Regions from separate parts of the Methylobacterium sp. 001424705 genome, predicted to be linked through region 3. Evidence: predicted binding sites of a transcription regulator. Region 3 holds the regulator's gene; each other region holds the start of a gene.
The links. The regulator LexA, encoded in region 3, represses DNA repair genes until DNA is damaged. The targets are predictions, from matches to a motif close to TGTTCNNNNTGTGTTCNG.

Region 1 (3,271 bases), on a different contig from region 3:
TGGGTCTCGGCGTCGGCCTCGGCCTGGCGGCGGGAGGTCTCTACGGAGGCTACGGCCCGGGCTACGGCTACGGCTACGGCTACGCCCCGGTGGGCTACGGCGCCTACGATTACGGCTACGGCGGCGGCTGCTACACGGTCCCGCGCGTGCGCTGGACCCCCTACGGCTACCGCCGGGTGCTGGTCGAGCGCTGCTACTGATCGGATCGCCTGATCGGCGTTTTTCGAGGGGCCGCCGCGTGCGGCCCCTTTTCGTTGGCCGCTGGTCCGCGCCTCAGCGACGCCTCTCCTCCCGGCGCATCGGCATCGCGTCGATGGTCTCGAACAGCGCGTCCGCCGGGATCGGCGCCGTCGCGGTCCGCTTGGCCTCGCCGTCCTTGCCCACCAGCACCACGCGAAACCCGTCCGCGGGGAGCCCGAGGACCGCCCGCAGGCGCCGTGCCTCGCTCGTGTCGCCGAACGCCTCGCGGATCACGAGATCGCGCTCCGTCATGCCGGCTCGGGCTGTCTCGAGCGCGGCGCGCTGGGCCGTGACCCGGGGATCGCCGGGCTCGGGCGCGGAGATCACCAGAACCCGGGACGTCCAGCGCTCGCGCGCCAGCGGGTTCTCCGCCGCCTGGGCCGCCGTGACGCCGAGCAGCATCGCCCCGATCGTTCGCCATCCGCGTGCCATCCTGATCCCTCCTGTGCCGGTCGCCTCGCCCGGACAACGCGCGGAGGGGCCGCCGGACCCGTCGCCCGACCCGCGCGGAATTGTCATCGGCTGCCGCCGTCCCATCTGTCGGGAGATCTCCCGACGGGCGCGTCCACGGCGCGCCCGTCGCCTCTCGCGAACCCCATCGCGAAAACCCTGGAGCCGCCCCATGACCCACGTGAATCGCCGCATCGTCCTCGCCGCCCGTCCGCACGGTGAGCCGAACGCCTCGCATTTTCGGCTCGAGGAGGCGCGGATGCCGGTGGCGAAGGCGGGCGAAGTGCTGCTCGCCAACCGCTGGCTTTCCCTCGACCCCTACATGCGCGGACGCATGAGCGCGGCGAAATCCTACGCCGAGCCGGTGGCGATCGGCGACACCATGGTGGGCGCCACCGTGGCGGAGGTGGTCGAGTCCCAGCATCCCGATTACCGCGTCGGCGAAACGGTGGTGGGCTTCGGCGGCTGGCAGGACTTCGCCGTCTCCGACGGCCGCGGCCTGCGTCGCCTTGATCCGGACGCCGCACCCGTCACCACCGCCCTCGGCATCCTCGGCATGCCCGGCATGACGGCCTATACGGGGCTCCTCAATATCGGCAAGCCCAAAGCCGGCGAAACCGTGGTGGTGGCCGCGGCCACCGGGCCGGTGGGCTCCCTCGTCGGGCAGATCGCCAAGCGCAGGGGCGCGCGGGCGGTGGGCATCGCGGGCGGCCCCGAGAAATGCGCCTTCCTGCGCGACACCCTCGGCTTCGACGCGGCCATCGACCACCGCGCCGAGAACTTCCCCGACGCGCTGGCCGCCGCCTGCCCCGACGGCATCGACGTCTATTTCGAGAATGTCGGCGGCGCTGTGTTCGACGCGGTGCTGCCGCTCCTGAACAACTTCGCCCGCATCCCGATCTGCGGCCTCGTCTCCGGCTACAACGCCACCGAGCTGCCGCCCGGCCCCGACCGGGTGCCGGTGCTGATGCGCGCGATCCTGTCGAAGCGCCTGCACCTCCAGGGCTTCATCGTCTGGGACTTCGCCGCGCAGGAAACGGCGTTCCTGGAGGAAGTCGGGGGCTGGCTGCGCGACGGCCTCGTGGTCCATCGCGAGGACATCGTCGACGGGCTGGAGAACGCGCCGGAGGCCTTCGCGGGCCTGCTGCAGGGTCGGAATTTCGGCAAGCTCATCGTCCGCATCCGCTGAGCGAAGGGCAGGGCGCGCTTCCGAGGCGCCTTGCCCCCTGAACAGAACAGAGATAGAACATACAGATCCCCCCGATTCCCTGAGAGTCACGGGGACAGCCCGCCGACCGCGATTGCCGCCGGGGCCCGAGAGGCCCATGACAGGGCGGCGTCCCGGTCTTTCGGGGCCGCAGCGCGCAGTGAGATCGATCGGTAGGAGAGAGCGGCATGGCCGGCAGCGTGAACAAGGTGATCCTGGTGGGCAATCTCGGGCGCGACCCCGAGACACGGCGCCTCGCCTCCGGTGATCCCGTGGTCAACCTGCGCATCGCCACATCGGAGTCCTGGAAGGACAAGATGTCGGGCGAGCGCAAGGAAAAGACCGAGTGGCACTCGGTGGTGATCTACAACGAGAACCTCGCCCGCGTGGCGGAACAGTACCTGCGCAAGGGCTCGAAGGTCTACATCGAGGGACAGCTCCAGACCCGCAAATGGGCGGACCAGTCCGGCGTCGAGAAGTACACCACCGAGGTGGTGCTCCAGCGCTTCCGGGGCGAGCTGACCCTTCTCGACGGCCGCAGTGGCGGCGGTGAAATGGGCATGGACGAGGAGAGCGGCGGTCAGATCAGCCGTGGCGGCGATTTCGGCGGCGGTGGTGGCGGACGCGGCGGCGACCGCGGCGGGGATTACGGCGGCGGTCGCCCCTCGGGCGGCGGCGAGCGCCGACCCGCCTCGGGTGGCGGTGGCGGCGGCTCGAAGCCGAACTTCGACCTCGACGACGACATTCCGTTCTAGGGTCGACCCCGCGTCGTTGATCGCGCGAGACGCCAGGTCCCGACGGTCATCGGCGCGGCTCCGGGATCAAATCGCCGCCTCGTTCGTCTCCTGTAAAGGCCAAGCTCGCCGCGCCATCCGGCGCGGGGACTGTGGCCGGCCAGGCAGGGGTTCCCGTGAGCATCGGACTGATCGCGCTTCTCGATGACGTCGCGGGTCTCGCCAAGGTGGCGGCGGCCTCCCTCGACGATGTCGCCGCCCAGGCGGGCCGCGCCGGCGTGAAGGCGGCCGGCGTCGTCATCGACGATGCCGCCGTGACGCCCCGCTACGTGGTGGGCTTCGCCGCCGAGCGCGAACTGCCCATCGTCGGCCGCATCGCGCTGGGCTCCCTGCGCAACAAGCTGCTGTTCCTGCTGCCCGCCGCCCTGGCGCTCGGCGCCTTCGCGCCCTGGGCGATCACGCCCCTGCTGATGCTCGGGGGGGCCTATCTCTGCTACGAGGGCACCGAGAAGGTCTACGAGGCGCTGTTCCCGCACAAGGCCCATGCCCACGCGGCGAAGCGCGACGAAGCGGCCGGCGATGCCCAGGCCCTGGAGGATCGGAAGGTCTCCAGTGCGATCAAGACGGACTTCATCCTCTC
Region 2 (3,271 bases), on a different contig from region 3:
TCGATCCGGTAGGCGAAGGGTCCGAAGGTCACGGTGTCGTGGCTCTGGGCACGGCCGCCGGCCTCGTTGCGCCGCTTGATGATGTTCGACAGGCGCAGGATCAGCTCGCGCGGCTCGAAGGGCTTGGGCAGATAGTCGTCGGCGCCGATCTCCAGGCCCATGACCCGGTCGTTGGGATTCGAGCGCGCGGTCAGCATCAGGATCGGCACGCGCGAGGTCTGGCGGACTTCCCGGGCATAATCGAAACCGCTCTCGCCGGGCATCATCACGTCGAGCACCAGGGCATCGAAGACGAAACACTGCGCCTTGGTGCGGGCCTCGGGCACGTTCCCGGCCGCGGTGACGCGGAAGCCCTGCTCGTAGAGGAAACGCGACAGCAGTTCCCGTACCCGGCGATCGTCGTCGACCACCAGGACGTGAGGCGCATGGTCGGGAAGATCGGCGGTCGGGCGCGCCCCGGGCGTGGCCATCAGGCGGCCTTGCCGGCGCGCCGGGACATCAGGCGCTGCACGGCCGCGCGCGCGTCGGGTTCGATCATGCCGAAGAGGAAGCTCTCGGCGGAGAGGGGAGCCTCGCCGCCGCGCTCCGATGCCGCGAGGGCGCGCGCCACCCGCCGGCTCTGGACCCGCATGAGGTCGCCGGCGAGGTCCGCACCGGCCGCGGTGCAGAACAGCAGCCGCTGGCGCCGGTCGCTGGTGCCGGTCTTCTGCGCGATGTAGCCCTGCTCGATCAAATCCTTCAGCACCCGGTTCAGGCTCTGCTTGGTGATGCGCAGGATATCCAGGAGTTCGGCGATCGTAAGACCCGGATAGCGGTCGACGAAGTGCAGCACCCGGTGATGGGCCCGGCCGAAGCCGTACTGGGCCAGGATGCGGTCGGGGTCGCCGACGAAATCCCGGTAGGCGAAGAACAGAAGCTCGATGAGATCATCGCCGGAACCGGAGGACGGCAGCGGCGTATCGGCGTCGGCATCTCGCATCGCGTGGGCAGTCACGTCTCGGGCGACCTCGATGTACGTCAGCGTTGTTGACATGTTCCAGCCCGGACGCGACCCGTCAAGCCTGGGATCGGAGGACGCGTGACGGCACGCCGAGCCCCGTTCCCACAATGGGAACAGCCGATCGCGAGAACCGCCTACGTATCCGAACCGCGCGAACCCGTGAGACAGATGACCACGGGACGACAGGCCTTATCGGGCGTAGGCGCAGGAACCCGCCGTTGAGCCTCGCGTTCACTAGAACATTTCGTGAACCAGAGGATCCGAACATGGCCGGCACCCAGGCGAACAAGACCCAGGCATCCAAGTCCGACTCATCGAAGTCCGACTCATCGAAGTCCGGCACGTCCAAGTCTGACGCTTCGGAAGCTCACGAGAACCCCAAGACCGATCCGAAGGACGTCTCGAACCAGATCAAGGATCCGAGCGAGTGGACCACCGGCGGCGAGCCGATGACCGGCGCGCAAGCGTCCTACCTCAAGACCTTGTCCGAAGAGGCGAAGGACCCGGACGCGTTCGACCCCGATCTCGACAAGGCCGAGGCATCCCAGCGGATCGATGCCCTGCGCAAGGAATCCGGCAAGGCCTGACCGTCGCCGCGGGGCCGGCCGGCTCGATCCGATGGCCTGGACGGGTCGGGCAAGCGTGAAAGACGGACCGGGGGCCGACGCGCCCGGCCCGTCGCATCGGCTCAAGTCCGGACTTCGACGATCCGTTTAAGTCCTCCGCAAGGAAGGTCGCGTAACGTTTCCCACGATCGACGTCCGCGAAAGATTCCCTGGGGCCATGACCGAACTGGATTGCGAACAGGCCAGGGGTCGGCGGAGATTTCCGGCGCGGCACGATCTGCAGATCCTGGCCCGTCGCTTCCTCGAAGACACGTCCGGATCGACGGCCCTCGAGTACGGCCTGATCATGGCCATGGTCTTTCTGGCGATCGTGACCGCGATGCGGTACTTCGCCGACCAGACGACCGCGATGTACAACTATATCGGCGCTGCCCTCAACCGATCATCCTGAGTCCGAGCCTGTTTCGTCGCCGTGCATCCGCGTGACCATTCGGCAGATGTGACCCAGTCTCGGACGCGTTCGGTCCGCGAGCGCTCCGCAGTCCGAACGATCCCCGGCGCTGCATCGACGTAGAACACCGGGCCGGAAGCCGGCGGTCCGCGGGACGCCGTCCGCCCCCGCTTCGCGAAACAGGACGGCGGACGCGCGCCGCGACGCCGCCCACGCTTCGGCTGAACGGCGAGCCCCACCGGGCCCGTTTCGTCGCGGCGGCAATCACGACCTTTCGCTCCTCTCCAGCGCCGACGCTGCGACCGGCCCTCGCGCATCGATCGCGCAAACGGGTGGCACCCCGGCGCCATCGTGCCCCTTCCGACGCTTCGACTTAGGTGCGGCCACCAATCCAATCCGCAACTGCGAATCCAACCGCTAAAAAAAGTGCCGCAACGGCGTGTGAAGTTTCGCATGCCGTTCCACAGACTCGTGGGAAGCACCTAAGTGCAAGAGAACGAGCTTTCCGCCCCTCACCGTCCCGTGCCGGCCTCATTGCACAATTGCGCGACTTTCACATTGCCAGATTAAATGTATTCTTATACCTTTGATGTATTGAGATATACCTACAAAAGTATTGCTGTTAGATTCTGTACGGATTTTAACGTTGTGAAATCCTAGACACACTATAGACAAATCGATACATGGAGCGCAACGATGTCGTCCGGCCCCAATCCTTCCATCACGTACAAGAATTTCGTGGAACTGCGGCCGGCTTCAGACGGGTTCTTGGTGGGCAATGTCATGTCCGACCCGCCGGGCTACACGCTGACGGAAACCGCCAGCACCGGGTCAGGCGACAACCTCGGCGTGTTCGGCGATACGCCGAATGAGCCCATCACCGTGATACAGCCCGATGGGACACCCTACCCACAGAGCCTCACCTACTATGGCAAGACCGGCACCGATGGCACCGTCGTGCGCTTTCCAACGACAGGCGAGAAAGCCGGCAGTTACGTCTACATCCTGTTCACCAACCAAGACGGCTTTCAGTACAACAATTCCGTCTCGAACGTGGACCAGTCGCCCCTCGCCCTCTGTTTCGGGTCCGGCACGCGCATCCTGACGACGCGGGGCGAGGTCGCCGTCGAGGACCTGCAGGTCGGCGACCGCGCCGTCACCGCCTCCGGCCGCCACCGTACGATCACCTGGACCGGCCATCGCGATCTCGGGGCAGAGCGGCCGCTGCCCGCCGACCAGTCGCCCATCCGCATC
Region 3 (3,271 bases):
CGTGATCACGGACCCGTCGGCAAGCTGCAGGTCGGCGAGAAAGCGCTTGTAGCGACGCACCAGGCGCGCCTCGATCAGGGGCGAAGGGAAGCGCATCGCGGGTCCGGGGCAAGAAACGGGTTGATACGGGCCCCCGTCGACGGGGAATCGGGCCGTCGTGAGGCGCCCGGGCTGGTCAGTACCGACCGGATGCGACAGAATTCGCGCGGCGCGCCCGGGTCGATGACCGGGAAAGCCGCAGTTCGTCCGCGAGGCCGCCATGTTCAATCTGTTCGACATCCTTCAGGCGCAGGCGGGCCCCAACGCGCAGGGGTTCGGACGGCAGTTCGGCTTGTCGCCGGAGCAGAGCCTGCGCGCGATGGAAGCCCTGCTTCCGGCCCTCACGATGGGGCTGCAGCGGAACGTCGCCCAGGATCCGACCGGCTTCGCCCACCTCTTCAATCTCGTCGGCCCCGCCGCGCCGAAGGCGTCGAGCGCGACGCCGCAGATGGACATGCTGGTCCAGCAACTCTTCGGCTCGCCCCATCTGAGTCAGGCCGTTCTGCAGCAGGCCGCTGCCGTCAGCGGCGTGGCGATGCCGGCCTTGAAGCAGATGCTGCCGATCATGGCCGGCATGGTGGTGGCGGGGATCGTCCACGTCATGATCAACCAAGCGCCTGCCGCGGCGCCGGTCCCGCGCGCCGAGGCGAACCCCTTCGGCTTCCCGCCCAATGCCTGGTCGGAGATGATGCAGGCGTTCCTGAACTCCGGCGCCAAGGCCCCGAAGCCCGCGACGCCCTCGCCCCAGGCACGGCCGCGTGCGGCGTCGACGTGGCTCGCGGCTTCGCCCCGGCCGGAGTCCGCCGCGCCGGACAGGTCGGCCACGGAAGCGCCCTTCGACGTGATGCAGCAGATGTTCCAGACGGGCCTGGAGGTGCAGCAGGAGAACGCCCGCGCGATGCAGCGCCTGTTCGATACCTTCTGGCAGGATCCCCGCAATCCCACCGAGACGGGCGGCAACGGTTCGGGTGACCGGCCCAAGGCAGGGCGCACCGGGCAGCGCTAGCCGAAGACCCGCCGTCGGCGACGCCGGCAGAGGACGGCAGAGAACCGATCGTCGCCGGGCCATCGACCCGAGGGCGCTGCGCCCGGGCGCCCTGCCGACCGGTCAAGACGCCGGCCGTCCAACTCATTCGTCGGATTGGGGCACCACTCGATCGCAGCGATGGCCGCAGCGGCAGGCCGGCGTGGCGCTCGGGCGACGCCCAGATCCGCCCTTGCCGAGGGGATCGAACGGATCGCGCCCGAGAGGCTTGAGATGGGAACCCTTGCAGAACACTTACGGAACGTTTAACGTGTTCGTGGTTTGTTTCTAGTGCCACCCGCCGCGATCCGTGGCGCTAACGAAGAGTGTCCCGCATGTTGACGCGTAAGCAGCTGGACCTGCTCCAGTTCATCCAGCTTCGGATGCGCGAGAGCGGCGTTCCCCCGTCGTTCGACGAGATGAAGGACGCCCTCGACCTGAAGTCGAAGTCGGGCATTCACCGCCTGATCACGGCCCTGGAGGAGCGCGGCTTCCTGCGCCGGCTGCCCAACAGGGCGCGGGCCATCGAGGTGATCCGGATGCCGGAGAGCCTCGGGGGGAATGCGGGCGCCCCGCGCGCCGCTCCGGCCTCCGAGGTTCGCCGCTTCATGCCGAGCGTGGTCGAAGGCGGCAAGGGCAAGGGCCTGCCGGCCGGCGCATCGGTGTCCCGACTGCCGACCACGCAGGCCACCGACGAGAGCGGTCGGGCCGTGACCATCCCGGTGATGGGTCGGATCGCGGCCGGTACGCCCATCTCGGCCATCCAGGAACAGAGCCATTCGGTTACGATGTCGCCGGATTTCCTGGCCGGTGGCGAGCATTACGCCCTGGAGGTGCGCGGCGATTCGATGGTCGATGCCGGGATCCTCGACGGCGACCTGGTGGTCATCCGCAAGCAGGACACCGCCAATACGGGCGACATCATCGTGGCCCTCATCGACGACGAGGAGGCGACCCTGAAGCGCCTGCGCCGGCGTGGATCGTCCATCGCCCTGGAAGCGGCGAATCCGGCCTACGAGACGCGGGTCCTCGGGCCGGATCGGGTGCAGATCCAGGGACGTCTGGTCAGTCTGGTGCGCCGCTACTGAAGGGGGTCCCCGTCCGGTTCATCGCCGGACGGATCCGACGGGTCGCGGGTGCGATCGGGGATTTCCGGTAAGACCGACGCCGGCGGTGTCGAAGATGGCAAGGCCGTTCCCGGCGGGTCCAACGGCTTTCGCAAGGGCGTCGCACGCCAGGGCACGACATCCCCGGGATGCTTCGCGGTGGCGAGGGACGGCCCATCGCGGGTGAGGCGAATCGCGGTCGCACCGTGGGATCCCAGGAAATCCCGGTCGATGACGATCGATGCGGTGCAGCCCCCGGGCGCGGATTGCCGGGTGATCAGGATGTCGGCCCTGGCGCAGTCCTCTCCGAGGGCACGCTTGTCGGTGGTCAGGGCGAGCACGCGGCCGTCGGGTGTGGTCAGGGTACAGCCCAGGCGATCGCAACGCGCGCTGTCGAACCCCGTGACGTCCTGCACCCGTCGGTCGTCTCCATCGGCCTTGAGCCATTGCGCGAGCACGAAGGGGGGCGGCCGGCCAAGGGTGGCGAGCCGCCCGTTGCGCTGGCGGATGGCGGCGCCCGCCCCCTCCCGATCGACGTAGATGTCGTAGCGATCCGGGGCAGCCGCACAGGCGATGCCGATCGCTGCCGGAATGAGGCCGAGCCAGCGCAGCGACGAGGCCGGGAGCGTCAGGACGATCAGGGCGGCGGCCAGGAGGCCGAGGGCCCCCGTGCCGAAGGCCGGGACCACGACGACGGCGTTGCCGAAGCCCGCGATCCAGGTCGAGATGGTCAGCATCCCCCGCACCGCCAGGCCCATGGCCCACCAGACCGGCTGATCCAGCGCGAACGGATAGGCGAGGATGCCCAGAACCGCTGACGGCATCACCGCCAGGGAGACCAGCGGCAGGGTGAGCGCATTGCCCACCAGCCCGAAGGGCTGCACCGTCTGGAAGTGGTAGGTGGCGAAGGGCGCGGTGGCGATCTGGGCCACGAGCGTCGTGGCCAGGGTGCCGAGGACCGCCGCGGTCGCCAGCGCGAAGATCCGGGTGAGCAGGCCGGCACCGTCGCGCTGCCGCCCGCGTCCGGCGATCAGCGGCGCGCAGGCAATCAGGCCGGCCACCGCCGCGAACGACATCTGGAAGCTCGGGCCGAGGAGGCCGT

Region 1: ssb (single-stranded DNA-binding protein) is a predicted target of LexA. The motif match lies at 1,922-1,939, and genes of this name have one in related genera.
Region 2: AC6EUL_RS12765 (DUF3072 domain-containing protein) is a predicted target of LexA. The motif match lies at 1,022-1,039, and genes of this name have one in related genera.

Annotation. Positions count from the first base shown of each region.
Region 1 is NZ_JCBANU010000046.1:8,689-11,959, forward strand. It holds gene AC6EUL_RS21995 (hypothetical protein) at 1-200, shown strand, start outside; gene AC6EUL_RS22000 (DUF4174 domain-containing protein) at 274-672, opposite strand; gene curA (NADPH-dependent curcumin/dihydrocurcumin reductase) at 863-1,879, shown strand; gene ssb (single-stranded DNA-binding protein) at 2,086-2,652, shown strand; gene AC6EUL_RS22015 (DUF808 domain-containing protein) at 2,808-3,271, shown strand, end outside.
Region 2 is NZ_JCBANU010000015.1:28,895-32,165, reverse strand. It holds gene AC6EUL_RS12775 (response regulator) at 1-470, opposite strand, end outside; gene AC6EUL_RS12770 (MarR family winged helix-turn-helix transcriptional regulator) at 470-979, opposite strand; gene AC6EUL_RS12765 (DUF3072 domain-containing protein) at 1,267-1,587, shown strand; gene AC6EUL_RS12760 (Flp family type IVb pilin) at 1,784-2,017, shown strand; gene AC6EUL_RS12755 (Hint domain-containing protein) at 2,801-3,271, shown strand, end outside.
Region 3 is NZ_JCBANU010000005.1:94,173-97,443, reverse strand. It holds gene sfsA (DNA/RNA nuclease SfsA) at 1-96, opposite strand, end outside; gene AC6EUL_RS06115 (DUF937 domain-containing protein) at 260-1,045, shown strand; gene lexA (transcriptional repressor LexA) at 1,399-2,151, shown strand; gene AC6EUL_RS06105 (ComEC/Rec2 family competence protein) at 2,145-3,271, opposite strand, start outside.